One region of the Bacillus haimaensis genome, then DNA from elsewhere that is predicted to be linked to it. Evidence: a T-box and tRNA genes for the amino acid it is inferred to sense, from the RefSeq annotation. Region 1 holds a T-box; the other holds one or more tRNA genes.
What was found. The T-box of region 1 lies ahead of ileS (isoleucine--tRNA ligase). A T-box ahead of a tRNA ligase gene usually reads a tRNA of that ligase, here a tRNA-Ile.
Positions count from the first base shown of each region.

Region 2: it encodes a tRNA-Ile, which carries the amino acid that the T-box ahead of ileS (isoleucine--tRNA ligase) is inferred to sense. The anticodon was not compared.

Region 1 is NZ_CP158164.1:2,074,000-2,089,485, forward strand. It holds partial or broken gene carB (carbamoyl-phosphate synthase large subunit) at 1-380, opposite strand, end outside; gene ABN702_RS10520 (carbamoyl phosphate synthase small subunit) at 365-1,462, opposite strand; gene ABN702_RS10525 (dihydroorotase) at 1,459-2,748, opposite strand; partial or broken gene ABN702_RS10530 (aspartate carbamoyltransferase catalytic subunit) at 2,714-3,639, opposite strand; gene ABN702_RS10535 (solute carrier family 23 protein) at 3,799-5,106, opposite strand; gene pyrR (bifunctional pyr operon transcriptional regulator/uracil phosphoribosyltransferase PyrR) at 5,259-5,801, opposite strand; gene ABN702_RS10545 (RluA family pseudouridine synthase) at 6,010-6,924, opposite strand; gene lspA (signal peptidase II) at 6,924-7,391, opposite strand; gene ileS (isoleucine--tRNA ligase) at 7,707-10,475, opposite strand; T-box leader at 10,531-10,757, opposite strand; gene ABN702_RS10560 (DivIVA domain-containing protein) at 10,853-11,353, opposite strand; gene ABN702_RS10565 (RNA-binding protein) at 11,433-12,206, opposite strand; gene ABN702_RS10570 (YggT family protein) at 12,290-12,559, opposite strand; gene ABN702_RS10575 (cell division protein SepF) at 12,566-13,024, opposite strand; gene ABN702_RS10580 (YggS family pyridoxal phosphate-dependent enzyme) at 13,041-13,730, opposite strand; gene pgeF (peptidoglycan editing factor PgeF) at 13,723-14,559, opposite strand; gene ABN702_RS10590 (YlmC/YmxH family sporulation protein) at 14,669-14,929, opposite strand; gene sigG (RNA polymerase sporulation sigma factor SigG) at 15,108-15,486, opposite strand, start outside.
Region 2 is NZ_CP158164.1:445,632-461,117, reverse strand. It holds gene ABN702_RS02205 (isochorismate synthase) at 1-973, opposite strand, end outside; gene ABN702_RS02200 (1,4-dihydroxy-2-naphthoate polyprenyltransferase) at 1,230-2,168, shown strand; gene ABN702_RS02195 (TraR/DksA C4-type zinc finger protein) at 2,296-3,042, shown strand; gene ABN702_RS02190 (lipase family protein) at 3,176-3,904, shown strand; gene ABN702_RS02185 (glycogen/starch/alpha-glucan phosphorylase) at 3,951-6,356, opposite strand; gene glgA (glycogen synthase GlgA) at 6,346-7,797, opposite strand; gene ABN702_RS02175 (sugar phosphate nucleotidyltransferase) at 7,794-8,819, opposite strand; gene ABN702_RS02170 (glucose-1-phosphate adenylyltransferase) at 8,850-10,004, opposite strand; gene glgB (1,4-alpha-glucan branching protein GlgB) at 10,001-11,893, opposite strand; tRNA gene ABN702_RS02160 (tRNA-Glu) at 12,516-12,587, opposite strand; tRNA gene ABN702_RS02155 (tRNA-Ser) at 12,605-12,695, opposite strand; tRNA gene ABN702_RS02150 (tRNA-Asn) at 12,701-12,775, opposite strand; tRNA gene ABN702_RS02145 (tRNA-Ile) at 12,786-12,862, opposite strand; tRNA gene ABN702_RS02140 (tRNA-Gly) at 12,866-12,939, opposite strand; tRNA gene ABN702_RS02135 (tRNA-His) at 12,951-13,023, opposite strand; tRNA gene ABN702_RS02130 (tRNA-Thr) at 13,048-13,123, opposite strand; tRNA gene ABN702_RS02125 (tRNA-Phe) at 13,145-13,220, opposite strand; tRNA gene ABN702_RS02120 (tRNA-Asp) at 13,237-13,312, opposite strand; tRNA gene ABN702_RS02115 (tRNA-Met) at 13,316-13,392, opposite strand; tRNA gene ABN702_RS02110 (tRNA-Ser) at 13,438-13,530, opposite strand; tRNA gene ABN702_RS02105 (tRNA-Ile) at 13,546-13,622, opposite strand; tRNA gene ABN702_RS02100 (tRNA-Met) at 13,629-13,705, opposite strand; tRNA gene ABN702_RS02095 (tRNA-Ala) at 13,734-13,806, opposite strand; tRNA gene ABN702_RS02090 (tRNA-Pro) at 13,821-13,897, opposite strand; tRNA gene ABN702_RS02085 (tRNA-Arg) at 13,902-13,978, opposite strand; tRNA gene ABN702_RS02080 (tRNA-Leu) at 14,013-14,101, opposite strand; tRNA gene ABN702_RS02075 (tRNA-Gly) at 14,110-14,184, opposite strand; tRNA gene ABN702_RS02070 (tRNA-Leu) at 14,200-14,280, opposite strand; tRNA gene ABN702_RS02065 (tRNA-Lys) at 14,289-14,364, opposite strand; tRNA gene ABN702_RS02060 (tRNA-Thr) at 14,384-14,459, opposite strand; tRNA gene ABN702_RS02055 (tRNA-Val) at 14,525-14,600, opposite strand; rRNA gene rrf (5S ribosomal RNA) at 14,612-14,728, opposite strand; rRNA gene ABN702_RS02045 (23S ribosomal RNA) at 14,841-15,486, opposite strand, start outside.

The DNA of each region.
Region 1 (15,486 bases):
TCCGCTTTTTGGATGGCGGATAGCTTTGTTCCTAGGATCTGGACGTTACACTCCTCCAATACACCCGCTTCTGCAAGTTCCACTGCCAAGTTAAGTCCTGTTTGTCCGCCTAGCGTAGGAAGAAGGGCATCAGGACGTTCCTTGCGGATAATCCGGCTGACAAATTCCACAGTCAATGGCTCCATGTACACTTTATCCGCCATTTCCTGGTCCGTCATGATGGTGGCAGGATTGGAGTTTACGAGAATAACACGGTAGCCTTCTTCTCTTAGTGCGATACATGCTTGTGTACCTGCATAGTCAAATTCTGCTGCTTGACCGATTACGATTGGTCCAGAGCCGATTACTAGGATGGTTTGAATGTCTAAACGTTTTGGCATGCTAGTTCCCCCTTCTTCGCTTCTTTGATGAGTTCCATGAATTGATCGAACAGATAATTGGCATCCTCAGGACCAGGGCTTGCCTCCGGATGATACTGCACAGTGAATACTGGATAGTCCTTATGCTTCACACCTTCAACGGTGCCATCGTTTAATGCTCTATGTGTCACTTCGAGTCGAGTATTGGCAATCGATTCTTCAGTTACAGTGTAACCGTGGTTCTGGGAAGTGAGTGCAACCTTGCCTGTACGAAGATCCTTGACAGGATGGTTCGATCCTCTATGTCCGAACTTCATTTTTTCTGTGTCTGCACCGCTTGCCAAAGCAAACAACTGGTGGCCGAGGCATATCCCAAAAATTGGAACCCTGCCGAGCAAACCTTGAATCATGGTAATTGCTTCCGGGACATCCTTTGGATCCCCAGGACCGTTTGACAGCATGACGCCATCAGGGCTCAGCTGCATGATTTCTTCGGCTGTTATGTTGTATGGGACCACTACTACATCACAGCCCCTTTTGTTCAGTTCGCGGAGTATTCCATGCTTCATACCGAAGTCTACGAGTACAACCCTGTACCCACGTCCTGGACTTGGGTATGCTGTTTTGGTGGAAACCTGCTCCACCTGATTGGTTGCCAGAGTCGTCGCTCTGAGTTTGTTGATCACCTCGTCGCGGTCCACGTCGAGTCCGCATAGCGCCCCCTTAAGTGTTCCGTATTGGCGGATGATACGAGTCAATTTTCTTGTATCAATCCCTGCGATACCCGGTATATCCTTCGCTTTGAAAAATTCGTCCAATGTCCACTGATTACGGAAGTTGGATGGGTAATCGCTCACCTCTTTTACAATGAAGCCATGGATGGCAGGGTGGATGGATTCAAAATCATCACGATTGATTCCGTAGTTGCCCACCAATGGATAAGTTAAAGTCACAAGTTGTCCGCAATAGGATGGATCAGATAAGATTTCCTGATATCCTGTCATGCCTGTATTAAAAACCACTTCGCCAATAGAGTCCTTTTCGCTGCCAAAGGCCTTTCCTATAAAGAAAGTGCCATCTTCTAAGATTAGTTGTCGATTCATACTTGAACACTACCTTTCTGCCAAACTAGTTTTCCATCTACTATTGTCATTACTGGCCATCCTTTACACTCCCACCCGGCAAAAGGAGTGTTTTTTCCTTTTGAAAGGAAGCTGTCCGGATCAATCGCTGCTGACCTATCCAATTCGATGATGGTCAGGTCAGCAGGTGAACCTGCCTCCAATTTTCCGAATGGAAGCTGGAATACTTCTGCAGGCTTTACTGTCAACCAATCAAGAAGCTGCTTTAGTGTGAACGTTCCTTTTTCTACAAAATTTGTGTACAGCAAAGGAAAAGCTGTTTCCAGTCCGACTATGCCAAATGGTGCTTTTTCCATTCCCTCGGCCTTTTCTTCTGCAGTATGCGGTGCATGGTCTGTTGCAATGAAATCGATGGTCCCATCCAGCAGACCTTCAATCAGTGCCTCCTGATCCTGTTTTCCTCTTAATGGAGGATTCATTTTGAAGTTGGAATCAGGGCCTGGTATATCCTCTTCGGAAAGAAGCAGATGATGCGGGCTTACCTCGGCTGTCACCTTAATTCCTTCTTTTTTGGCATCACGGACTACTCGTACCGATTCTTTTGTGCTGATATGGCATACATGATAGTGGCAGCCTGCCGCTTCGGCAAGGAGAATGTCCCTTGCGATATGAACGGATTCACATACGGAAGGAATGCCGTTCAGTCCATGTTCCTTTGAGAATTTCCCTTCATGTACCGCACCCTTGTTGATCAGTGTGTTTTCTTCACAGTGCGCCACAATGGCCATGTTCAACGATGCTGCTTTTTTCATCGCTGCAAGCATTTTGGATGCATCCTGTACTCCCACTCCGTCGTCTGTAAAAGCAAATGCACCAGATCTCTTCAACTCTTCAAAGTTGGTAAGCTCTTCCCCAAGCTGTCTTGTCGTGATGCAAGCGTATGGAAGCACCCGTACATTTGCAGTTTCTGCGATTCTATTGTTCAGCCATTCCAGCTGCTCTTTCGTATCTGGTGTTGGTCTTGTATTTGGCATTGCGCAGATTGTTGTAAAACCGCCCTTAGCCGCTGCCATTGTTCCGGTTTCAATCGTTTCCTTCTTTTCGCCGCCCGGTTCTCTCAGGTGGACATGTACATCAATGAATCCTGCCGAAACCAAGTTTCCATCAAGCTCTATCACTTGTTCTGTCCCAGTTGCTTCAATATAGGAGGAGATGTTCGCTATTTTACCGTTTTGAATCAGGACATCCACCTTTTCCATTTCTCCTTTGGAATTAAGCCATTTCCCATTCTTTAGTAATGTTGTCATGTTTATTTCCTCCTTCAATTTTTGTCAGGGCTCTCTTTAAAACTGCCATTCTCATATACAGGCCATTTTCCATCTGCTTGAAGATTCTTGAACGCTCACATTCTACCAGTTCTGTGGCGATTTCCACTCCGCGGTTTATTGGAGCCGGATGCATGATGATGCTTGTCGATTTCATTCTCTTTTCTCGCTCTAATGTCAATCCGTATTGCTGGTGATACTCATCCACTACGTTTTCTTTCGCGTGGTGCCTTTCATGCTGAATTCTGAGCAGCATGACGACATCACTTGTTTCAATTGCTTCTTCCATTGTGATGTAGGCATCATCAGGAAAGTTTTTATCTTTCCATTCCGGAGGTGCGACAAACTTTACTTCCGTGCCCAGTCTTTCCAGCACCTCCGCATTGGAGCGGGCTACCCGGCTATGGCGGATATCTCCGATGATGGTTACTTTCATTCCATGGAAGGTTCCGAATTCCTGATAGATTGTCATCAGATCAAGCAAGGATTGTGTCGGATGGTGCCCACAGCCATCACCACCGTTTATGATTACGGCATCAATGGTATGTAATTGTTCAAAATACGCCTCGGATGGATGTCGGATGACAAGTGCATTCACCCCAAGGGACTGCAGGGTCTTGGCGGTATCATACAAGCTTTCCCCTTGTTGACACTTGATGTGCCCACTTCAAAAGGTAGTACTTGTAATCCAAGTTTTCTTTCAGCCACTTCAAAGCTGCATTTTGTCCTTGTACTGGATTCATAGAACAGGTTGGCCACAAATGTCTGTTTTTCAGGTGTCCATTCTTTTCCCTGTTGGAATGAGATCGCTTCTTCTATAAGCTCAAAAATCTCTTCATTTTTTAAATCACCCATGGTCCGTAAATGTCTCATCTTTTAACCTCCCATTGATAAAAAAACACCCTGTCCTGAGTCGGAAGGGTGTTTTTTGGCATGCGCAAGTCTACAAGTCATGGATGCAGTTATACATCCCCTTGTGCCTTTGCTTTAGCCATTCACCCTTCTCAGCCTCTCTGGACTTCTTTTAAAAGGTTAAGCTACTTTATTTTGCTTTTCATTTGCTTCTTTTCCTGCTTTTTGTTCAGGCAGGATCAAGTTCAATACCACACCGATGATGGCCGCTAATGCCATGCCTGCAATCTGGAAGTCTTCGATTTTCACAAACGCTCCCCCGACACCGATGACCGTGATGACGGATGAGATGATCAGGTTTCTATTGATGCTGAAATCCACTTTATTATCAATCAACATACGCAGTCCGCTTGATGCGATGATCCCGAAGAGAAGGATGGACACGCCTCCCATTACCGCGCTTGGGACCGTACTGATCAATGCCGAAATTTTACCGATAAATCCGAAGATGATGGCGATGATTGCCGCGCCTCCGATGACGAAGACACTGAACACTCTCGTGATTGCAAGTACTCCTATGTTCTCTCCGTAAGTCGTGTTTGGTGGTCCACCGATCAATGAAGCAATCATGGTGGCAACCCCGTCTCCAAGGATTGACCTGTGCAGGCCTGGTTTCTCTACAAAAGGCCTACCCACTACTTTGCTTAATACCATCTGGTGTCCGATATGTTCAGACAGGGTCACAATCGCAACCGGTACCATGATGAACAGGATGGAAAGATTGAAATTTGGTGTATAGCTGACAAAAGGTATCAAGAAGTTTGGTGCTTCAATCCAATCCGCTTCTTTCACAACACTCAGATTAACCAGTCCTGCAAAGTAAGCGGTGATATATCCCCCGATGATCCCGATCAGAATCGGGATCAGACTGAAGATCCCTCTTAGAAAAATGGTACAGCCTATTGTAATGGCCAAGGTTGTCAGTGCAACCATCAGATGCTTCACACTATAGATCAATTCCGCTTCAGGTGCCCCTGGATTTTCGTACATTGCCATGTCGACCGCCACTCCTGCCAGACCCAATCCGATCACGATGATGATGGGTCCCACCACAACCGGTGGCAACAGCTTCAATATCCATTGATGTCCGAGCTTTTTAATCATAAGGGCAACTACTCCATATGCAAGCCCAGCCATGAAACTCCCGATCATCGCTGCCCCCGGGCCATGTAATTGCGATACAAGAATGATCGGTGCGATAAAGGCGAATGATGACCCCAGATATGCCGGGATTTGCCCTTTTGTAATCAATAGATAGGCAAGGGTTCCAAGTCCGCTTGACATCAAGGCCACAGCAGGGCTCAACCCTACTAGCATCGGTACTAAAATCGTTGCACCGAACATCGCGAACAGGTGCTGCAGGCTCAGTATCAGCCACTTTGGTTTACTTGGTACTTCATGTATGTCTAAAACAGGTTTTTCTCTCATAGGGTAGGACCTCCAATTTTTTTCATAAAAAAACTCTTTGTGCTTTTTGAGGCACAAAGAGGTAGAGAGGTCCCTAAAACGCTTGCGTACAAGCGGGTCTAGAGCCAATTTACCCCTTTGCGGCCTCACGGGACTGCTTTTAAAAGGGTCTGTTATTTATCATGTATACTTACTTGATCGTTATTGTCTATTTCAGATAATTCGACGACAATCTTTTCCGAGCTAGCTGTTGGAATGTTCTTTCCAACAAAGTCCGCTCTGATCGGCAGCTCCCGATGACCTCTGTCAACAAGAACAGCAAGCTGAATTTGAGACGGTCTTCCAAAATCCATCAGGGCATCCATCCCTGCACGAACCGTCCTGCCAGTGAAAAGCACGTCATCCACCAGAATCACTTTCTTATTGGTGATGGAAACCGGAATGTCCGATCCCTTTACCAAAGGCTCATTATCCTGTGTCTTTGTGGTAAGGTCATCACGATATAATGTGATATCCAGTTCACCAACCGGAATCTCTTTATCCTCTATTTCATTGATTCTCGAAGCCAATCGTTTGGCGAGGTGAATTCCCCTTGTTTTTATTCCAACCAGGACGGAATCTTCTACACCTTTGTTACGTTCAATGATTTCGTGTGCAATGCGGGTCAAGGCTCTTCGAATGGCTTGTTCATCTAAAATTATCGCTTTTTCCGACATTCTAAGCCCTCCTCTTTTATCAGTGTTTTCGTAACGACTCATACAAAAAACCTCTCACCGTATGATGAGAGGTTTTTGTACACGAAAATAGAGGGACAGTATAGAACTCATCCAATTTTCGTATATCCGTTACCTTCTCAGCCTCACGGGACTGTCGTTTAAAGGTCTTATTCAACTGTTATGATTATCTCAAAATAACTTTAGGCTGTCAACGATTTTTTAAAACTTTGAGAATATGCTCGAAATCTGCAGGAATCGGCGCCTGAAATTCGATGTATGCTCCCGTACGGGGATGATCGAAACCTAAAACGCCAGCATGCAGGGCCTGGCCCTCAATATCCAATGTCTTTTTCGGTCCATATTTCGGATCACCTGCTAATGGATAGCCGATATATTTCATATGAACACGGATTTGATGCGTCCTGCCCGTTTCAAGCTGGCATTCTACATGGGTAAAATCCTTGAACCGTTCCAGAACTCTGAAATGAGTAACGGCATTTCTGCTGTTTTCATCCGTTACTGTCATCGCTTGACGATCTTTTTTGTCACGTCCGATAGGTGCGTCAATTGTTCCGACATCATGTGAGATCACACCATGGACAATCGCTTCGTATTTTCTGGTCACGGATTTGGCTACAAGCTGATTCACCAATTTTTCATGTGCAAAATCATTCTTTGCCACCATCAAAAGGCCACTTGTATCCTTATCGATTCGATGCACGATTCCAGGGCGCAAAACTCCGTTAATGCCGGAAAGATCCTTGCAATGAGCCATAAGCCCGTTAACAAGCGTTCCTGACGCATGGCCAACAGCCGGATGTACCACCATGCCTCTTGGCTTGTTTACGACAATTACATCGGAGTCCTCAAAATAGATATCCAGATCCATTTCTTCAGGAACAACATCCAGTGCTTCTGGTTCTGGAATAAGTACAGTAATCGTGTCTCCCACGCTGCATTTATAATTCGGTTTCGTTTTTTCGCCATTTACTAGAACATGTCCCTCTTTGATCCATTGCTGAACCTGTGACCTTGACCATTCATCGTGCTGACTGGAAATCGCCTTGTCGATCCGATCATTCTTCTGTGTTTCATCGATGTGTATCTGTACTGTTTCTTCCATTAATTTGTATTCTCCTTCTCTTTCTTACCTTCTAGTAAGGTTAACACTAAAATTATTCCAACACCAATCACCAATGCAGAATCCGCTACATTAAAGATCGGGAAATCGTACGAGAAAATAAAGGTGTTGATAAAATCGATCACTTCCTGATGAAGCAGGCGATCGATAAAGTTTCCGACAGCGCCTCCAAGCATGAGACTTAATGCAAGTTTCATCCATTTCTGATCATTCGGCAGCTTCTGCAGATAGATGATCAATCCAATCACAACCCCCATGGTGATGATGTAAAAGAAATACATCTGTCCTTGCAGGATTCCCCAAGCAGCACCCTGATTGCGATGGGAGGATAAATAAAGGAAGTTTTCGATTATTGGGATATTCTCCCCTAGTTCCATGTATTGTACAACCAGATATTTTGTTACTTGATCCACTATTATGATAAAAAGTGCAATTAAATAATATATCACCAATGGTACCCCCAGCCCTATTATATGTACCTTTGAATTATAGCAAATAAGGGATGGTAAATAAAGCTGGTTGTTGATGGGTTGGGGATGTTGGAGGAGTTGTTTCGGCGAATCTGGCTTACTGCGGGTATTTGTCACATTAATTATGGGGTATTACTGGTAAGAGGTGGTGCTGTCTTCACGTAACTGGGGTAATTCTTCGCTCCGTCCTTTTCTCACGCAACTCCATCTTATCCTCACGTAACTCGCAATAATCCTCACACAACAATAAATAAAAAAAAACCGCCAGGCAAAGCCCAGGCGGGGTCAAACAAATCAAGCAGTATAATTGTCCTTCACAACTGATGCACAACGTTTGCATAGGGACGGGTGATCGAAATCCTGCCCTACCTCTGGTGTGACAACCCAGCAACGATCACATGTTTCGCCTTCTGCTGGTGCTACAACAATGGCAACATTATCAAAGCTTTGAGCTTCTGCTGGTGCCTGTTCCTTGGAATCGGAAATTTCAAGCCCTGAAACGATGAACAATTGCTGTACATTTTCCTCGATTGATTCAAGCAAAGCTTTTGTTTCAGCGTTAGGGTATAACGTGATTTTTGCTGCCAAGGACTTCCCGATTACTTTTTCGTTACGGGCAATCTCAAGCGCCTTAAGCACATCATCACGTAATGTCATGAAGTTATCCCACTTCTCTTCGATTGCATCAGCATTGTCCACTGACAATACATCCGGCATATCAACCAGCTGTACGCTTTCCTCTTTCACGAACTCAATATGTGACCAAACCTCATCTGCAGTGTGCGGAAGAATAGGTGTAACCAGCTTGGTAAGTGCAAGCAGTGTCTCATAAAGAACTGTTTGGATCGCACGGCGGTCATGCTGGTCTTTTCCTTCTATATAAAGGATATCCTTGGCAAAGTCAAGATAGAATGAGCTTAGTTCAATCGTGCAGAAGTTATGGACTGCATGATAGATTCCGGCAAATTCATAGTCTTCATAGGACTTTTTCACTTTGGTGATCAGATTGTTTAGCTTTACGACCATGTAACGATCCACTTCACGAAGATCCTTCACATCAACTGCATCAGCCGTTGGATCAAAGTCAGCCAGGTTTCCAAGCAGGAATCGGAATGTATTGCGGATCTTGCGGTACACTTCTGCAACCTGTTTTAAAATGTTATCTGAAACGCGAACATCAGATTGATAGTCAACAGATGCGACCCAAAGACGAAGAATATCCGCTCCTAATTGGTTCATTACCTTGGAAGGCAATACAACGTTCCCAAGGGATTTACTCATTTTGCGTCCGTCTCCATCAAGAGCAAACCCGTGACTCAGAATTCCTTTGTAAGGCGCTTTTCCAGTAACTGCCACACCTGTTGTCAAGGAAGAGTTGAACCAGCCGCGGTACTGGTCAGAGCCTTCAAGATAAAGGTCTGCCGGGCGCTGCAAGTCATCTCTTTCCTCAAGAACTGATTGATGGGATGATCCAGAGTCAAACCAGACATCCATGATATCCATTTCTTTCGAGAAGGTTCCATTTGGGCTGCCTTCATGTGTGAAGCCCTCCGGTAAAAGATCTTTCGCTTCTCTTTCAAACCAGATGTTGGAGCCGTGCTCTCTGAATAGTGCAGATACATGATCAATCGTTTCATCCGTGATGATTTCCTGGCCATTCTCCGCATAAAATACCGGAATCGGAACCCCCCATGCACGCTGGCGAGAAATACACCAGTCTCCACGGTCGCGAACCATGTTATACAGGCGGGTTTCTCCCCAAGCAGGTACCCACTTCGTTTCCGCTACCGCTTGTAGAAGTTGATCTCTGATTTTATCGATCGATGCAAACCACTGAGCTGTGGCACGGAAGATGGTTGGCTTCTTCGTGCGCCAGTCATGCGGATAAGAGTGAGTGATGAAGTTCAGCTTCAGCAATGCTCCGGCTTCCTGAAGTTTTTCTGTGATCGGCTTGTTTGCCTCATCATAGAACAGACCTTCGAAACCTGGCGCTTCTTCCGTCATATTCCCTCTTGAATCAACAGGACATAGTACATCCAAGCCGTATTTTTTACCGATGACAAAATCATCTTCTCCATGTCCTGGTGCAGTATGAACACATCCTGTACCGGCATCAGTAGTAACATGATCGCCCAGCATAACAAGTGATTCGCGGTCATACAATGGGTGTTTTGCTACGATATGCTCAAGCTCGGCACCTTTCACTGTTTTGACAACATGAGCTGTTTCCCACTCCATTGTCTTGGAAACGGACTCTACAAGCTCAGATGCGATTACATATCTGCTTCCTTCCACTTCCACAACGCTATATTCCAATTCGGGATGTACGGCAATCCCTAGGTTTGCAGGAATCGTCCATGGAGTAGTGGTCCAGATGATAAACTGCTCGTTATCCTCCAACACGCCTTTTCCATCTGCAACTTTGAATGCAACATAGATGGATGGAGAACGCTTATCCTGGTATTCGATTTCGGCTTCAGCGAGTGCAGACTCACTGGAAGGAGACCAATAGACAGGCTTTAATCCTTTGTAGATCAGGCCGTTTTTCGCCATATCTCCAAAAACCTTGATCTGCTGTGCTTCATATTCAGGCTTAAGCGTGATATAAGGGTTGAACCAGTCACCACGTACACCAAGTCGCATAAACTGTTCACGTTGACGGTCAACCTGTTCATACGCATATTCTTCACAAAGCTTACGGAAGTCTGCCACAGACATTTCCTTGCGTTTCACTTTTTTGTTTTTTGTCAAAGCCGTTTCAATAGGAAGACCATGAGTATCCCAGCCTGGTACATAAGGTGCATGATAGCCGCTCATTGACTTGTAGCGGACGATTATATCCTTTAATACTTTATTCAGGGCATGACCCATGTGGATATCGCCATTCGCATATGGAGGTCCATCATGAAGGACATACATCGGGCGGCCCTTTGTGCGCTCCTGCACTTTTTCATAGATCTTCATTTCATCCCAGTTCTGCTGAATCTGTGGTTCGCGGTTAGGTAAATTCCCTCTCATCGGGAAATCGGTTTTTGGCATCAATAACGTATCTTTATACTCCATTGTCTTTCCTCCAACAATCCATTTTATAAAAAAATAAAAAAGTCCCCTCATCCCTAAAAGGGACGAGAGAACTCCCGTGGTACCACCCTAAATTGACTTAGCAAAAAATAAGTCCGCTTTAGTATCCTTAACGTGGATAAACCGATCGAACTTACAGGCAGGCTGCGTTCAGTCCGATACTCCAGGGTGATCTTCGCTCCTTCGCTTTTCACGGGCTTCCACCATCCCCGAGTCGCTTGTAAAAGTGTATGAAGAAACTACTATCCCTTTCAACGTTTTGTTTTATAAGTATGATAAGTTCACATATATAAATAGCTTATGGTAAAAACATTAATTTGTTTCGTTATTATACTGAATATAGCCTTAATTAGTCAAGGTTATACTCTATTTTCTTCTAATTCTTTCTCTTTTTCCTCATATTCCATCAGATGATCCCAATCGTCGTTATCAATCAGTTCCAACTGTGCTTCAACCAGCATTTTGAAACGATTGCGGAAAATTTTGGATTGCTTCTTCAATTCGTCAATTTCAACTTGAAGCTTTCTGGATTTTAATAGGGATTCATTAATGATGCGATCCGCGTTTTTTTCTGCTTCTTTAATGATAAGCTTTGCTTCCTTTTGAGCATTTCGTCTGACATCTTCTGCAGATTCCTGCGCGATAAGGATGGATTTATTCAGAGTTTCCTCAATTGTGTTGAAGTGGGTCAAGCGACTGTTGAGTTCTTTGACCTTCTCTTCGAAATCCTTCTTTTCACGGATGACCAATTCATAATCTTTGATTACCTGATCCAGAAACTCGTTTACTTCATCTTCATCATAGCCTCTGAAAGCCTTGTTAAACTCTTTATTATGAATATCAAGCGGTGTTAAGGGCATAGCTGCCACCTCCATTAAAATCTCTATTATTTATAAACATAATTCGACAGCAGTACTGAAATTCCTTCTGGAAGTTGAATTATTTTTGTTTTCCTACAATAATTCTCCATTTTTCCTTTTTCGTCTTTCCATCAATTGTCAGCAATTTACTTCGTCCGAAGCCTCTCACAGAAAGGATGTCACCTTCCCTGCATTCGAAGGACGACTGCTCCACCACTTTCCAATTGACCTTGACTTTTTTTGCTCCAATCAGCAACTGGGCCTTTTGCCTGGAAAGGTTATAGATGGATGCTAGCATGACATCCAAGCGCAGCGAAGCGGCTGTAGTTGAGGCTTCTTCCCAGGCGGTTTGAGGGCTTACAACATCGGAGAGGGGAATGTTCTGCAAGGACACTTTCACCCTGCCCACTTCCTGAAGCTGCATTTCCACATACGAGCTGACCTCTTCGCCAATTATCAGCTGCACTTTTTTGTCGTGGAAATAGATATCCCCAAACTTGCTTCGCTTCAATCCGATTCCCATCAATGAACCAAGAATCTGTCGATGCTCGATTTGGACAAACTTTTCCGGATAAGAAATGTCGTATGCTTTAAGCTGGAAATCCTCCATTCCTGGAGAATAGTAAGAAGGATACAGAAATGCTCTTTTCCGTTCAGCACCCTCTGCACCACCAAAAAGCCTAATCTTGACTTCATCGTTTGCTCCAATAATGCTCTGGATGATCTCTTGCTCACGAGGATCAAGGAAATCTGTCAGTTTTGGAGCATATTGCTCATTAACCGTTTCCTTCCATTCAAGAACCTGATCAATAAATTCATGTTCTTCCGGTCGGAAATGCATATAAATACTCAATCTGATCACCATCACATAGGGTTCTATAAGCTCAACTTCACAAAATATAAGTAGGGAACCATGATGGATTCCCTACTTGACCATTAAACCAATCCTAACATTTGGAAAAGTTGCCCCAGACCTGCCGTTGCGAAACGCAACACTAAAATCGCGACAATCGGGGAAATATCAATCATTCCCAGCGGCGGAATAAATCTGCGGAACATTTCCAAATACGGCTCACAGATTCTAGCCAATATCCTTCCAATGGAAGATTCCCTAGCACCTGGGAACCAGGACATGAAAATGTAGATGACTAAAGCTATCATATAAAAGCCGACCAGCTGTTGAATTAAATTTAATACTAATCCCATAAACTCCTACCACCTTTTATCGCTAAAGTCGTCCTGCTCCTGGTGCATGATTTCCGAAATGGATCCGGAGACATCCACGTTATCAGGCGTACAAAGGAATATGTTTTGGCCTACACGCTGAATGTCGCCGCCCAAAGCATATACGGTTCCACTAAGAAAATCAACGATTCGCTTTGCCTGGTCGTGGTCAATCCGTTGGAGATTCACAATGATGGCGCGGCGCCCCTTCAGATGGTCTGCAATATCCTGGGCTTCCGAATAGGACCTAGGCTCAAAAAGAACCACTTTGGAAGAGGAGGATTTCTGGACACTTTGCAAGCTTACCACATTTTGTTTAGGCTGATGCGTTGCGGACCTGGTTTTCCTTGTTTCTTCCACCATTTCCTCTTCATATTCTTCTTGTTCTTTGTATTCATATTCATCATCTAGCGCAAAAAAGCTTTTGAATTTTGATTTAATTGTCATTCCTTACACCTCCAAATTATTGTTCGCTCCCGACAAGAGCACTGCCAATTCTAATGAAAGTAGCCCCTTCTTCAATGGCAATCATGTAATCATTGGACATTCCCATGCTAAGCTCCGTGCACGGTGCATAAGATAGATTCATGGCTTTGATTTTTTCCTGCAGGTCCTTCAGGTCACGAAAGCATGTTCTTAAAAGCTTTTCATCCTCGGTGTAAGGTGCCATCGTCATTAAGCCTACTAATTCAATATTTGTAAAAGGGGATAAATCCTTCACAAATTCCGCTACTTCTTCCGGCTCAAGTCCATGCTTGGATTCTTCACCGGATACATTTACTTGAATAAAACATTTTACAGGTTGGGTTGCTCGTTTATGTATTTCCTCAGCCAAAGAGATTCGGTCCAATGAGTGAATATAGGAGACCTTATCAATTATTTTCTTCACTTTCTTTGTTTGCAGTGAACCGATGAAATGCCAGACAGCCTTATCGGACATATGCTCCCACTTTTCCAATAGCCCTTCGTCCCGGTTCTCCCCAAAATGAACGATTCCACTTGAAAGGGCCTCTTCCGTTCTTTCGACGGATACGTATTTCGTTACTGCCACTACCTTGATTTCATCAGGATTTCTATTGGACTGAAGGCATGCCAGATGAATATTTTCCTTGATAGTAGTCAGATTCCGCTGAACAGAAATGCGCTCATCCATTGTTCTGTACCCCTTTCATCCCAATAAAACTCATCATTCTCCCAGTCTTTCCATTATCTCTCCTATGGGAGAAGAACAGCTTATCATGAGTGCTTGTACAATAGGAGCTACAGCTGATGTTCTCTCTCGGTACTCCCGCAAGCAAAAGCAATTCCAGATTAACCAGTTTAAGATCTAAGCTATATTGCCCTTGGGAAGTCTCTTTATAAACAGTCGGAAAGATTTCTTTTGGCAATATGCCTTTTACTTGGCCAAGAACGTAGTCATCCACAATATAAGCATTTGAGGAGATGGAGGGTCCAATTGCAGCTTGTATCTCATTTGGAGAAACTCCCTCCTCCATCCAACGTTGTACCATTTTGCCGCCAATGTCCTGAACGGTCCCCTTCCAGCCTGCATGTGCCAAGCCTATGAGAGAATGCTTGGGTGAATGGAAATACAACGGTACGCAATCTGCAAAGCACAAGGTTAGTAAAATATCTTCCTTATCTGTATAAATCCCATCTGTCTTAGGTACCGCTGTATCATAGCTTGTTACCCCTCTACCGATGGATGATTCATTTATCTTTTCAATCTGGGCATCATGCACCTGATCACATCCTACCCAGTTAGAAAGAGGGAAATGAATGGACCGGGCAAGAATTTCTTTGTTCTCTCGTACTGCCTCATCCTGATCGAACACATGCAATCCCATGTTGAAGGAAGTAAAAGGACCTTTGCTTACTCCACCTGTTTTCGTCGTAAAACCTGTCACAAGTTTGGAGTTGGCCACTTCCCAACCTGGTATCGACAAATATTGTTCTGATTGTTGAATAAAAGGCTCTCGCATGCTAGACACCTTCTTTGCTTGTTTACACATATATTACTTCACATTGTACCACATTTTTCTTCAAAAAAAGAATGAATAAGTCACTTTCGACACGAATTTTCGCCTTTTCCTATTCCTCATACTTCGTTTCCACAGAAGTCTGATACCTGACAAGGATGACATCTGCTCCAATTTTCACGATGTTCCTCCAAGGAATGACAAACTCTTCATCCTTCCCGAAGAAACCTAACATTCTTCCCCCGCCACTGATAATGATTGCCTCTATTTTCCCATTGGATAGATTAATATCAATATCCCCGATATTCCCAAGCTTCTTTCCGTCCGACACACTCACAACATCTTTCATCTGGAATTCAGAAATTTTCACCATATCCATACCTCCATTAAATTGCTTCATAGTTAAATATATGATTCTGCTACCCTTATTCATGAGGGTATTTCAAATTAATCAGCGAAATTTCCTGAGTCCACATAAAAAGCACCGGTCCTATCCTTGAAAGGAAGGATCCGGTGCTTGTTTTATTACGGCATTGTATCACTACATGCATTCAGCTCTGAATATTTTTATTCATCTGTTTGATCGCAGCCTTTTCAAGTCTTGACACTTGTGCTTGCGATATCCCGATTTCATCAGCAACTTCCATTTGCGTTTTCCCTTGAAAAAACCTTTTTCTTAAAATGAGCTTTTCCCTGTCATTGAGTCGTCTCATTCCTTCTTTTAGTGCTATTTCTTCTATCCATTGGATATCTTTGTTCTTTTCGTCACTGATCTGATCCAATACATATATCGGGTCTCCACCATCATTATAGATAGGCTCAAATAAGGACACGGGATCCTGAATAGCATCTAAAGCAAAAACAATCTCCTCATGCGGGACTTCAAGTACTTTTGAAATTTCTTCTGCGGTAGGCTCCCTCGATGTTTCA
Region 2 (15,486 bases), 1.6 Mb from region 1:
GCAGGGCACTTTTAATCATTTGAACGACAAGCTCATGTTCATGAATATTTTTTTTATCAGTTAATAGGCATTTCCCCAGCTTCTCATCTTCCTGCAAAGTGGCGCCTCTCCCTGTCGAACCAGCCAAACACATGGAATGCACTTCATTCCCAGCCTTTTTCACCAATTGCTCCGGCGTTGCGCCTATAAAGCAATCCGTTCCTCTTTCTACGGTAAAAAGATAGCTGTTCGTCTGTTCTTCCAATAGGTTCTCCAAAACGCTATCTACATTGATTTCGTCGTGGAACAGCACCCTTAGCTCTCTAGCCAGGACAACTTTATCCATTATTCCATCAGAAATCCGGTTTGTGACGGTTTGAATGGAATCCTTCCAATCATTCGGATCCATCTCCAAACATTTCACAATCCCTGGTGCATATGCATGCCTAATAGAAGAGCCTCCTTCAATCAGCTCCTCTTTTATTCTCATAAGCTCCTGTAGATGTGACTCTTCACAGTCGCTCCAATAATTGATGGTCAAATACGTCACGTTATCAATTGAAGTAAGCATAATAGTCGGAAGGACGAACAGGGCATCCGCAAAATTTTTCCAGAGCTTTGTCTTTTCCTTCTTTGGATCAAAAGAAAAGCCGCCATAAATTACTGGTCCGATATGCTGCGTGTCCTGATTTTTCACCGATTGCTCGGTAAAACGCTTCCATTCTTCTTCAATTTGGTGAAATCTTTCCTCATTCCCACCAGCAGTAAATTCTTTCGTGACACCGGCTCCAACCATGACATGGTTCTTGGATGGATTGGACCAATAAAAACGTTGTCCAGGAAAATAATGTGCACCTGCTTGAAAGAATTGCATGGGATGCAACTGATCCACCTTTTTTGTATAGCTGATAAGTACCGGATGATTTATGGAAGCTGCTTTCACCTTTGCTTCTTCCCATAAACCCACTATATGATGATATTGCTTTGTAATCATGTAAGACTCCCCCGAGGCCTTGATACCGCAAGACTTTAGTCTCTCGAATAGCTTCCTTTAAGATACACCTCAAAACCTTTTTATGTCAACAAAATGACCCTATATTTTCTACTATCTTCATTATTATTATAGCATGTTAAATCTTCCCTTTATTTCTTATGAAAAACCGTTGACACCCTTTGTCCCTTTACATACACTTATACTGTATTTATAATATTATATTTCTGTATTTCATTTATTAGATGGAGGGGTCATCATGCAGCCTCAGACTATTTCTTCACAACCTGGTTTTCAAGCACCTTCTGAAAAAAGATGGAAGGTCTGGTGGAACCTGTTGCGTCCACATACATTAACCGCAGCATTTGTACCTGTCTTTATTGGTACATCGCTCGCCCTTTATGAAACGGCCATCGATTGGCCAATGTTTTTAGCCATGTTATTGGCAAGCCTTTTAATCCAGGCAGCAACAAACATGATCAATGAATACTACGATTTCAAGAAAGGCCTGGATAATGAAAATTCAGTCGGGATCGGTGGCGCGATCGTGCGTCACGGAGTCAAGCCCCAGACTGTTTTGCAATTGGCCTTTATTTTCTTTGGGATTGCCACACTGCTCGGTGTATACATCTGCCTTAATAGTACATGGTGGCTTGCCGCAATCGGCACAGCCTGTATGGCAGCGGGGTACTTTTATACAGGTGGTCCCTACCCTATTGCCTATACCCCATTTGGAGAAATTGTAGCAGGTTTCTTTATGGGATTTGTGATCATCCTGATTTCATTCTATATTCAAACTGGGACAGTCTCTTCGACAAGCATGCTTATTTCCATCCCAATCTCCATACTTGTTGGGGCTATTCTCTTGGCAAACAATATACGTGATATCGTTGGCGACAAGGAGAACGGTCGTAAAACGGTGGCAATCTTGATTGGGCGTAAAAACGCCATCACACTGCTTGCGGCTATGTTCATCATATCCTATACGCTTATTGTGCTCTTTATCGCATTGGACTACGCATCACTCTGGTCATTATTAGTATTCTTGTCCATCGTCAAGCCGTTATCTGCCATAAAAGGCTTTTCGAACAACAAAAGCAATGTCACCATGATGCCTGCAATGGTGGCAACTGCACAGACCAATACCATTTTCGGTTTTCTGCTCGGAATTGGTTTGGTAATTGGATATTTTGTCTAATTTTCAATGAACAAAGGTTCACACGTTTTTGTGTGGACCTTTTTTATTTGCTCACTAATTGGAAATCATGTTTTTTCGTGGGAGGTTCATAATACAAATAGACAGGATTTTGAAAGGAGTCTTCATTATGATTTCCCATGAAAAAATTACTCACTTGAAACAACAGCTGGAACAATCAAAACAAGAAGTAAAGGCTCATCTGGAACAAAATGATCATTATCAATTGGAAATTGAGCACCCATACGAAACTGTGAGCGAGCTATCCGCATATGACAATCATCCCGGAGACCTTGGAACAGAGCTTTATGAGCGTGAAAAGGATATCGCTTTGAATGAACATGCCGAAAAAGAACTCCAGGACATAGATCATGCGCTGCAAGCGATGGAAAACGGAACATATGGGATCTGTGAAGCTTGCGGAAAAGAAATCAACGAAGAACGTCTCGAAGCGCTGCCCACTACAACGTACTGCAAGGAGCATAGTCCTGATCAGGCAGTTTCAAAAAATCGCCCTGTAGAAGAGGAAGTGCTTGCCCCGGCTTATGGAAGATTTGAATATGATGAATCAGAAGGAACGTCCTTTGATTCCGAGGATACGTGGCAGATTGTCCAAAGCTACGGAACTTCAGAATCCCCTTCCGATTTTTCGGAGGATATCGAGCATTACGGACGTGCCTATGTGGAAAGTGAAGAAAATGAAGGCTATGTCGAGGATTACGAAAATTTTATTGGAACAGATATGTATGGCCAGAACATTAAGGTATATCCTTCTGTAAAGCATGAAGCATATGAAGATGCCCTTGATGAAGAAGGAACCATGACCTCATTCGGTGATTTGCCAGGCTACGAAAAGGATCCGTATACAGAAGGGTGAACATTGTGAAAAGCTGAAGTGACTATACACTTCGGCTTTTTTATATCGATAAATGTGCACCATTTGGGAAGCACTCAATACATTATCATAGACCACTATCACGATTTTTGATGTAAAGTGAGGGATATGACAAATGTATACCCGAGGAATCCTTTCTAAGGAATGGGCTGTTTTTTTGGCAGAGTGCTGCCAGATGGCATATGACCAATACCTTCAAAACGGGATATTTTCCGTTCCATATGGTTTTAAAGTGGTGAAAGAATTTAAAGGTGTTTCTTTTCATAGTCTAGAATGGTTTGGGTTCATTATGGAATCCGATGAAACGGTCATCGTTGCTTTCAGAGGTACTCAATCTGACCCTGATTGGATCTCTGATGCTGAAATTTACCAGGAAGCTTTTCCGTATTGCGATGCAAAACCACTTGTCCACGGCGGATTCCTATCCATCTATGAATCCTTCCGAAAGGATGTCCTGGATAGCTTGGCCGCTCTATCCAAAGAAAAAACACTTTTTATCACCGGCCACAGTCTGGGCGGGGCGCTTGCCGCACTTCATGCGCTGGATTGCTCCCTCAATTCCAATTTTTCTTCCATCTATATGTACAGCTATGCTGCTCCAAGAGTGGGAGATCCCTCTTTTGCAAAAGAGTACAATCAACATGTACCAGCCTCCATCCGCTTTGTAAACCTTGCGGATATCGTTCCTTTTGTCCCGCCAACTAAAGTGACAGGACCCATTTCCAAGAAGACTTGGCACTACAAACATACTATTACTCCCTCCCAATTCCTGCTGCGCAAGGGCTCCATTGTAAAGAACCACAGCATTGAAACATATATTGAAGCGATGAAAACGAAGCTTTGAATCATTCCGAAGACAATAAAAGGAAGAGCAACAATGCTCTTCCTTATTACTTCCGACTAAAACTCGGTTCCAATCCCCAAATCTCATCTGCATACTGTTTAATTGTCCGATCACTGGAGAAGAAACCGGAATGCGCGATATTCTTCGCACTCATTGTCAGCCAAGCCTTCCGATCACGGTAGGCATTATCCACCCTCTCCTGGGCATCAATGTAGGATGCGAAATCCTTCAATACAAAATATTCATCATTTTGCATCAACAGGCTGTCATGAATCGGCTCGAAATGATCATCCACATCCGGAAAGAAGCCGTTTATCAGCTGCTCCAATATTTGTTGAATCCGCTTATCATGATGGTAGTATTCACTCGAACGGTAGCCCCCATTTTGGTAATAGTTAAGCACCTGTTCTGCTGTAAGCCCGAAGATGAACATGTTCTCTTCGCCTACCTCTTCCTTGATTTCAATATTGGCACCATCCAGAGTCCCGATCGTCAAGGCACCGTTCATCATAAATTTCATGTTGCCGGTACCTGACGCCTCTTTACTTGCTGTAGAGATCTGCTCACTCACATCGGCTGCAGGGAAAATGTCCTCGGCAAGCGACACACGATAATTCTCCAGGAAGACCACCTTCAATCGGCCACCAATGGCTGGATCATTATTCACTTTATCCGCCAAGGAATTGATCAGCTTAATGACACGCTTTGCATAATAGTATCCAGGTGATGCCTTTGCGCCAAAAATAAAGGTACGTGGATGAATGTGAAAGCCGTTATCCTCTTTTAAACGGTTGTAGAGATACATGATATGAAATACATTCAGTAGTTGGCGTTTATAGGCGTGAAGCCTTTTAACCTGAACATCAAAGATGCTGTCGGGATCAATGATCATCCCGGTCTGCTTTCTGATTCTCTCACCAAGGATAAGTTTTCGTTCCCTTTTCATCCTATCCAGCTTCTCATGAAAGGCGGAATCGTTTGCATAAACATCAAGCTGACGAAGCTGTGTGGGATCCTTGATCCAGCCTGTTCCAATCGTATCCTGTATCAATTGAGTCAACTGTGGATTTGCCTTTAATAGCCAACGCCGATGAGTAATCCCATTTGTCTTGTTATTGAATTTCTCCGGAAAGGCTTCATAAAATAAACGCATTTCCCGATTCTTTAGTATTTCTGTGTGGATTTTTGCTACTCCATTCACACTAAAGCTGCCCACAATGGCAAGATGGGCCATTTTCACAAGGCCATGTGCAAGGATTGCCATTTCCTCAATTCGGTGCCAATCCCCAGGGTACTTCTTCCATAGCTCTGCACAATACCGCTCATTTATCTCTTCTACAATCATATAGATCCTTGGCAGTAAAGGCTGGAATATGGACACCGGCCATTTTTCCAGTGCTTCCGAAAGGGTTGTATGGTTGGTATAGGAAATGGTTTGTGAGGTAATCTCCCACGCCTGCTCCCAGCTCATGTCCTCTTCATCCAACAGTATCCTCATCAACTCAGGTATGGCAAGTACAGGATGCGTATCATTGATATGGATATTCACTCTTTTATGGAAATCTACCAAACTACCATTCTTTTTACGATACGAACGCACAATGCTTCCAATGCTCGCTGCCACTAAGAAATACTGCTGCTTCAAGCGCAATATTTTCCCTTCATCATGCGTATCATCCGGATAGAGGAATTCGGATACAGCCTCTGTGTCCCGCTTGTATTGCATGATGTCCTTGTTTGTCGGGAAAGGGGCAGGCTCCGCACTCCATAGACGCAGCATATTGACTGTGCTGGTCTGGTATCCGATGACTGGCATATCATAGGGAACTGCAGTAATCGCTTCTCCCTTTGCATGCCTGAATTTCTGTTTGTCCCCTTCCAGATAGGACTCCACCCTGCCCCAGAAATGCACTTCCACTGCTTGGTCAGGTTTTCTTACCTCCCAGACATTGCCGTGTCTCAGCCATTGCTCCGGCAATTCCACTTGGTAGCCATCTACAAATTTCTGGTCAAACAATCCATGTTTATACCTGATACCGCAGCCATGTCCTGGAAGGTTTAAAGAAGCCAAGGAGTCCAGGAAGCATGCTGCCAAACGTCCAAGTCCCCCGTTACCAAGACCTGCATCCGCTTCAATCTCCTCGATTGCTGACAGTTCAAGGCCAAGTTCCCTGAGCCCATCCTCAACCACTTGCTGGATTCCCAGATTCAATAGGTTGTTTCCAAGTAGCCTTCCCAAAAGAAATTCAATGGAAAGATAGTATACCTGCTTATCGTTGGCAGCACGATTACGTTCGTTTGTCGCAATCCAATCGGAGCTTATGTATTCGCGCACCATATTGCCGAGTGTATGATAATGATCTCGTGAAGTGGATTCCTGAAAGCTTTTTCCGTACATACTCTCAAGCTTTTTCAAAAAGGTTGCTTTAAACTTTTCCTTGTTAGAGAACATGTACTCCGCTCCTCGCAATCAATGTTGAATATAGCTGATTATATTTGAAAGCGGACTTGGCCCAGCTGTAGTCCCGCTCCATGGCTTCCTTCATGATACCGCCCCATACTTCCGGCTGCTGATAGATGGAGATGGCCCTTCTGATGGTATATAACATGTCATGGGCGTTGAAATTAGTAAAGCTGAAGCCATTCCCTTCAAGAGTGGATTCATCGTAGGAATGCACCGTATCATTTAATCCGCCCGTTTCACGTACAATCGGAATGGTCCCGTATCGCAAGGCAATCAATTGTCCCAATCCGCAAGGTTCAAACTGGGAAGGCATGAGGAACATATCAGCACCAGCGTATATCTGGTGAGCCAGTGCCTCATCGAATCCGATGAAGGTCCTTACTTTTTCAGGATAATGATGAGACAATTCACGGAAATAATTTTCGAACCTGTGATCTCCCGTTCCCAATACCACCACCTGAACATCATCCTCTAGCACTTCATGAAGGACTCTCGTCACCAGGTCCAACCCTTTTTGCTTGGTCAGGCGACTAACCATTGCGATGATGGGAATATCCTCTTTAACAGGCAATCCACATAGATTCTGGAGCGCCCGTTTGTTTATTTTCTTATCTTCAGGTTTGGATGCATGATAAGTGGCTGCGATATGCTCATCCGTTTCTGGATTATACATCTCATCATCGATTCCATTAATGATGCCAATCAGATCATCACCGCGGAAGCGCAGGACTCCATCGAGCTTCTCCCCAAAAAATGCGGTTTGGATTTCATCTTTATACGTCGGACTTACCGTTGTAATCAGTCCGGAAGAAACTAGCGCTGCCTTCATAAAATTCACATTTCCATAAAACTCAAGCTGGTCTGTTGAGAAGAACTGCTCTTCCACTCCCAATAGGTCCTTCAGGATATCCTGAGGAAAGACCCCCTGAAATTGCAGGTTATGAATAGTAAATACACTTTGAATATGCTCAAAGCGTGGATTTTTCCTGTATTCTATTTCAAGCAGGAAATTGACCATTCCCGTGTGCCAGTCATGGCAATGAATCACATCAGGAACAAAATCGATGGCCGTCATACTTTCCAGTACCGCCCGGCAGAAAAAGGAATAGCGCTCCCCATCGTCAAAATGGCCGTACAAGGAATCTCGCTTAAAGTAATACTCATTGTCAATGAAATAATAGGTGACATGATCCAGCACCAATTGTTCAATTCCACAGTATTGATGTCTCCAACCGACATCCACATAGGTGGTCTGGATTCGCTTCATTTTCTTTCTGTATGCTTCTGGGATCTGCCCATACTTCGGCAGAATGACCCTTACATCCGTACCAAGCTTTTTCAGTTCCTTAGGCAATGCTCCCGCAACATCGCCCAAGCCACCAGATTTTACAAACGGAACACATTCCGATACGACAAACAATACCTTCACGAATTCATCAGAGCTCCTTGTACTGTACCTTTTCTAACTAGATATGGAGAATCTTGTTTACCTGTTATTGCCGTGCCATCCTCTACCTTTACATCTTTGTCTAGAATGACAGAATCTAAAACACAATTCGATCCGATTACACCTTTTTGCATGACAATGCTATTTTTGATGACAGTCCCTTTGCCTACTTTCACACCTCGGAAAATGATACTATTTTCCACATGCCCTTCAATGATAGCACCATTGGCTATCATGCAGTTCTTAACAAAGGCATCCTTGCCATAGCTTGTCGGCGGTTCATCCTTGACTTTTGTAAGGATGGGCTGGTTCTTCATGAACACTTGCTGCCATACAGCAGGATTCAGCAGTTCTAAGCTATGCTTATAATAGCTTTCAATGGAATCTATGACAGCCGCATAACCAGTAAATTCATAGTTACAGACCTTATACCCGCTATTCATATCGTCTACTACATCCATTATGCTTCCATAGCCTGTTTTTTCATAGTTCATAAAAAGCTTTACCAGCAAATCCTTTTCTAAAATAAATATGTCCATGGACTCTTCCTGATGAAGAACATGTGTAATATCACAGCGGTTATTCAAATGGCGCTCTAGCATTACCTTGAAATTCATATTACAAACCGTATAGCTGTTTGAGATAACCACATACTTCTGCGTGCTTCTCAGAAAGAAATCTTCATTCTCCTTGAAATGCTGAAATGACCCTGTATTTCCGTCCACTTCCCCCACAGAGCTTGGGAAAAAGAACAAGCCGTCACGTTTACGGTCCAAATCCCATTGCTTGCCTGAACCCAGGTGATCCATCAATGAGCGATACTGAAATCGAGGAAAAATTGCTACACTTTGAATTTCCGAGTTTACCATATTGGATAAAACAAAATCGATCAGGCGATAACGGCCGCCAAACGGAACAGCAGCGATAGACCTCTTTAACGTAAGCTCCTTCATTTCTTCATTATGAATGGTCGCATCAATGATTCCGAGCATAGATTTATTCATGATTCTCATCCTTCCTTTGGCGTATTCTAATTATGATATAGAGAAAATCCCTTTTTCCATCATTTCTTCCGTGACCAAAATGATTTCATCTTCATTTTTTTCTGGGCATATGACAACTCCATCAGGGATCACAAGTCCGGAAGGTACGATTGCCTTATTGATATAGACATTTTCACCAATCACCGCATCTGGCATCAGGACAGAATTTTGAATAACGGAATTCTTCCCTACCTTCACTCCCTGGAAAAGGACAGAATGATCGATTTTCCCTTCGATGAAGCAGCCTTCATTGACAAGGGAATCATTTACATCCGCACATGGAGCAATATATTGAGGAGGCTGATTTGGGTTGACTGAATAAACACGCCAGTCATATTCAAACAAGTTCAACTCGCAATCCTCTTTTAATAGATCCATGTTGGCTTCCCATAAGCTTTTAACCGTTCCGACATCCTTCCAATAGCCTTCGAAAGGATAGGCTACCAATCTCTTATTCTCTTCAAGCAGCAAAGGAATGACATCCTTTCCGAAATCATGGCTGGAATCCGGGTTACGATCATCCATCTCCAAATATTCCTTCAGAACGGACCATTTGAAAATATAGATTCCCATGGATGCAAGATTGCTTTTCGGGTTGGCCGGCTTCTCGTCAAATTCCACTACTTCAAGCTTTTCATTCGTATTCATGATTCCAAAGCGGCTTGCTTCCTCCCATGGAACCTCCACTACTGATATGGAGACATCAGCATCCTTCTTAATATGATAATCCAGCATTTCTGCGTAGTTCATTTTATAAATATGGTCACCAGATAGGATAAGCACATATTCAGGCTCATATTGCTTTAAGTAGTTAAGGTTCTGAAAGATGGCACTTGCCGTTCCCGTATACCATTTCACACCGGAGGATTCCGTATATGGAGGTAAAACGGTCACTCCTCCATTTTTACGATCCAGGTCCCATGCACTTCCAATTCCTATATATGAATTTAATACAAGTGGCTGATATTGTGTCAAAACGCCAACCGTATGAATCCCGGAGTTGGTGCAGTTGCTTAATGCAAAATCAATGATCCGATATTTCCCACCGAACGGTACAGCAGGTTTTGCAAGTGTTTTAGTCAAGGAACTTAATCGGCTTCCTTTTCCTCCTGCCAGTAACATTGCTACACATTTATTCTTCATCATCTCCCATTACTCTCCCCTCGAATTTTCCTAGGACGCCACATGCTCACTCCATAGGGCGCAACATTGACCATCATATGAAACTCCTTGCCGTGATATGCACCTTCCTGCGCACTAATTACCTCCTCATTTCCGATACCTGTACCACCAATCTGTACGTGATCGGAATGGAAAACCTCTTCATAATCCGCTAAAAGTGGAACACCAATTTTATACTGTTCATAGGACGCTCCGGTAAAATTACATAAGACCACGAGTGTATCAGATTGCTTCTTTCCTTTTCGAACAAAGGAGAAAATGCTTTGTTCCCGATTATCTGCATCAATCCACTCAAATCCATCAGGTGAATGATCCAGTTCATATAAAGCCTTTTGACTCTGGTAGAAGGCAAGCAGATCTTTTACATATAGATTCATCTGCTGATGTGTTTCATACTCTTCCAGTAGGAACCAGTCGAGCTGCTCGAGGTCCTTCCATTCATCAAACTGGCCAAATTCACTTCCCATGTATAGCAGCTTTTTACCTGGATGGGCGACCAGAAAAGCATACAATAGCCTCAGCTGCTTGAACTTATCCTGGTATTCTCCTGGCATCTTATTCAATAAAGATTTCTTCCCATGGACTACTTCGTCATGGGAAAAAGGTAAAATGAAATTCTCTGAAAAGGCATAGACTATGGAAAAGGTGACCTTGTCATGCAAATGCTTCCTTTGCTCGGGAGGAGCCTCCATATAGCTAAGAATGTCATTCATCCAGCCCATATTCCATTTATAGTTAAAACCAAGTCCTCCAACAGATGTAGGGGAGGTAACCAATGGCCAATCCGTTGAATCCTCCGCGATCATCAGTGCACTGTAGTCGAATTCAAAAACCGCTTCATTCAGCTTTTTCAAGAATTCCTGTGCAAAAGGATTCGCATGGACTTCCTGCGTATTGGGCCAATACAGCATATTGGCAACAGCGTCTACCCTGAATCCATCCACATGGAAATGCTCCATCCAAAACATCGCATTGGAAATCAGAAAGCTTCTTACTTCAGGCTTCCCCAAATCGAAATTGGACGTTCCCCATACCTCATTTTCCCGATCATTGTAGGTTTGATACTCAAATGTTGGAGTTCCATCAAACATGGATAGCCCATGCGCATCCTTACAGAAGTGTCCAGGTACCCAATCCAGTATCACCCCGATATCCTCTTGATGACAGGCATCAATAAAAGCCATTAACTCACGTGGAGTGCCATAACGGCTCGTTGCAGCATAATAACCTGTCCCCTGATATCCCCAAGACCTGTCATAAGGATGCTCAATCAATGGCAAGAGCTCTATATGAGTAAATTTATGCTCTTTCACATAGGGAATCAATTCTTCTATTAGCTCCAAATAGGAGTATAGCTCTCCGTTCTCCTTCTTTTTCCATGAGCCCATATGTAATTCGTAAATGAACATCGGCTTCTCATACACTAGCTTTCTCTTTTTTCGTCTCCGCCAGTTTTGATCCTTCCACTTGTATCCTTCCAGGTCATAGACGATGGAAGCGGTCTTTGGACGGACCTCTGCATGAAATGCAAATGGATCAGACTTATGTAACACTTCCCCTTCTTTTGTCACTATTTCATATTTGTAAAGGTGGCCAGTTAGCTCTTCTGGCAATTGAATACTCCAGACACCCTCATTATTCAGTTTTTCTAATACGTATTCTTTTCCATTCCAGTCATTGAATGTACCAATCAGCCTAACCGCCTTTGCATGAGGTGCCCAGACTGTAAACCTGGTGCCGACAACCTTTTTCCGATGCTTTATTACATGTGCACCAAAAAGCTCATAGCTTTTATACAAGGTCCCTTCATGAAATAGGTGCAGCTGAAAATCAGTGGCGCTCGTTGCAATCAATATCGTCACCCTTTCGGAATAGTTTCAAAAAGATTATTGTTATACTTTACTATTCTCTTTTTTAACCCATTCTCCTTTTTACGACAAGGTCCAATCGCTAGACACGAAATTACAAAATTCACAATATTTTGCTATTTTGTCGAAAATACGCTGTTTTACGGAAACCGCTTCCATTACCATCCCTTCAGAGTTCTTGATATGACTGAATAAATGTAAAGGTTTACAATAAAGAAAATATGACAGGATATTCAATTGTTTTATAAGAGATTTTGTCGAAAAGTTTTTTACAGAAAAAGAAGGGTGAATGAATGTGGAAGCGGTTACATCTTAAAAGTTATATAAAAATAATAATATTATTATTTGAATTTGGGTTTTATTGGGTAGTATATGGGGTATAAAAATAAGTTAGAAGAAGTTTCTTTGGGGAATAAGGAGCAGCTAGTTTAGGAGGAATTTGATTGGACTGATATCGTTTATAATGAGAAAATCCGGGGATCAAAAAATAATATAAGATCAAATTATCATATTTTTTATTACGACGTAAAGAGAAGAAAGGCTTATTCAAACAAATTCGCAAAATAAAAAAAGCCATGATATTTATAAAAATACCACAACTTTTTGATGACCCGTACGGGATTCGAACCCGTGTTACCGCCGTGAAAGGGCGGTGTCTTAACCGCTTGACCAACGGGCCGCATGATTGAATTTTGATGGCGGAGAAGGAGGGATTTGAACCCTCGCGCCGCTTACACGACCTACACCCTTAGCAGGGGCGCCTCTTCAGCCACTTGAGTACTTCCCCGAATATGGCTCCACCAGTAGGATTCGAACCTACGACCCTTCGGTTAACAGCCGAATGCTCTACCGCTGAGCTATGGTGGAATAAATCATATGGTGGGCCTAAGTGGACTCGAACCACCGACCTCACGCTTATCAGGCGTGCGCTCTAACCAGCTGAGCTATAGGCCCATATGGAGCGGGTGATGGGAATCGAACCCACGACATCAGCTTGGAAGGCTGAGGTTTTACCATTAAACTACACCCGCAAAAAAAAAAGGGCGACTGATGGGAATCGAACCCACGAATGCCTGAACCACAATCAGGTGCGTTAACCACTTCGCCACAACCGCCATAATACTATTTTTTTGTAGAACTGGTGCCGGCGATAGGAGTCGAACCCACGACCTACTGATTACAAGTCAGTTGCTCTACCAACTGAGCTACACCGGCTAATGTTCATTAATATAAAAATGGTGGCTCGGGACGGAATCGAACCGCCGACACATGGATTTTCAGTCCATTGCTCTACCAACTGAGCTACCGAGCCACTATTAAGTTAAAAATGGCGGTCCCGACCGGGATCGAACCGGCGATCTCCTGCGTGACAGGCAGGCATGTTAACCGCTACACCACGGGACCATTTGGTTGCGGGGACAGGATTTGAACCTGCGACCTTCGGGTTATGAGCCCGACGAGCTACCGGACTGCTCCACCCCGCGACAATGTAAATACATATAAAATTCTCATCATTCTTATATATATAATGGAGGAGGAAGGGGGATTCGAACCCCCGCGGGTTTTGACGCCCCTGTCGGTTTTCAAGACCGATCCCTTCAGCCGGACTTGGGTATTCCTCCGAATATAAGAATTTCTGGTGGACCTTGTAGGACTCGAACCTACGACCGGACGGTTATGAGCCGTCTGCTCTAACCAGCTGAGCTAAAGGTCCTTTTTTTGGTAGCGGCGGAGGGAGTCGAACCCACGACCTCACGGGTATGAACCGTACGCTCTAGCCAGCTGAGCTACACCGCCAAAAAAGTGAAGTTTATATTTCTATAAGTGGAGCCTAGCGGGATCGAACCGCTGACCTCCTGCGTGCAAAGCAGGCGCTCTCCCAGCTGAGCTAAGGCCCCAAATGAAATCTTAATGGTCGGGAAGACAGGATTCGAACCTGCGACCCCTTGGTCCCAAACCAAGTGCTCTACCAAGCTGAGCTACTCCCCGTAAATGGCGCGCCCGAGAGGACTCGAACCCCTAACCTTTTGATCCGTAGTCAAACGCTCTATCCAATTGAGCTACGGGCGCTTATGAAAGTTATTTTGCTTCTGCGAAGAAAATCTGGTGCCGAGGACCGGAATCGAACCGGTACGGTAGTCACCTACCGCAGGATTTTAAGTCCTGTGCGTCTGCCAGTTCCGCCACCCCGGCAAGTCTGTTGGAGCGGAAGACGGGATTCGAACCCGCGACCCCCACCTTGGCAAGGTGGTGTTCTACCACTGAACTACTTCCGCGTTATAAAATTACAATGCGGGTGAAGGGACTCGAACCCCCACGTCAAAGACACTAGATCCTAAGTCTAGCGCGTCTGCCAATTCCGCCACACCCGCAAGATAAATGGTGTGCCATGAAGGACTCGAACCTTCGACCCTCTGATTAAAAGTCAGATGCTCTACCGACTGAGCTAATGGCACGTAAAATATTTAAGAAAAGTGGTGCCGGCGATAGGAGTCGAACCCACGACCTACTGATTACAAGTCAGTTGCTCTACCAACTGAGCTACACCGGCATGAAATGATGATTATTTTCACTGCGTGAAAAATGGTTGATTATTTTCACTACGTGAAAAAATCTTGGTGGAGGATGACGGGATCGAACCGCCGACCCTCTGCTTGTAAGGCAGATGCTCTCCCAGCTGAGCTAATCCTCCGAATATATATAGCCTGGCAACGTCCTACTCTCACAGGGGGACAGCCCCCAACTACCATTGGCGCTGAAGAGCTTAACTTCCGTGTTCGGTATGGGAACGGGTGTGACCTCTTCGCTATCGCCACCAGACTATTAATATTATATAAACTTTTGAAAGAAAATCAAGCATTATTTGCTATATTCCTTCAAAACTAGATAACGTTTTTCTTATCAAGATTCACAAGTGCCGTTCATTGTTTTTTGGGTTAAGTCCTCGATCGATTAGTATTCGTCAGCTCCACATGTCGCCATGCTTCCACCTCGAACCTATCTACCTGATCATCTTTCAGGGATCTTACTTACCGAAGTAAAAGGAAATCTCATCTTGAGGGGGGCTTCATGCTTAGATGCTTTCAGCACTTATCCCGTCCGCACGTAGCTACCCAGCTATGCCTTTGGCAAGACAACTGGTACACCAGCGGTGCGTCCATCCCGGTCCTCTCGTACTAAGGACAGCTCCTCTCAAATTTCCTGCGCCCACGACGGATAGGGACCGAACTGTCTCACGACGTTCTGAACCCAGCTCGCGTACCGCTTTAATGGGCGAACAGCCCAACCCTTGGGACCGACTACAGCCCCAGGATGCGATGAGCCGACATCGAGGTGCCAAACCTCCCCGTCGATGTGGACTCTTGGGGGAGATAAGCCTGTTATCCCCGGGGTAGCTTTTATCCGTTGAGCGATGGCCCTTCCATGCGGAACCACCGGATCACTAAGCCCGACTTTCGTCCCTGCTCGACTTGTAGGTCTCGCAGTCAAGCTCCCTTGTGCCTTTACACTCTGCGAATGATTTCCAACCATTCTGAGGGAACCTTTGGGCGCCTCCGTTACTCTTTAGGAGGCGACCG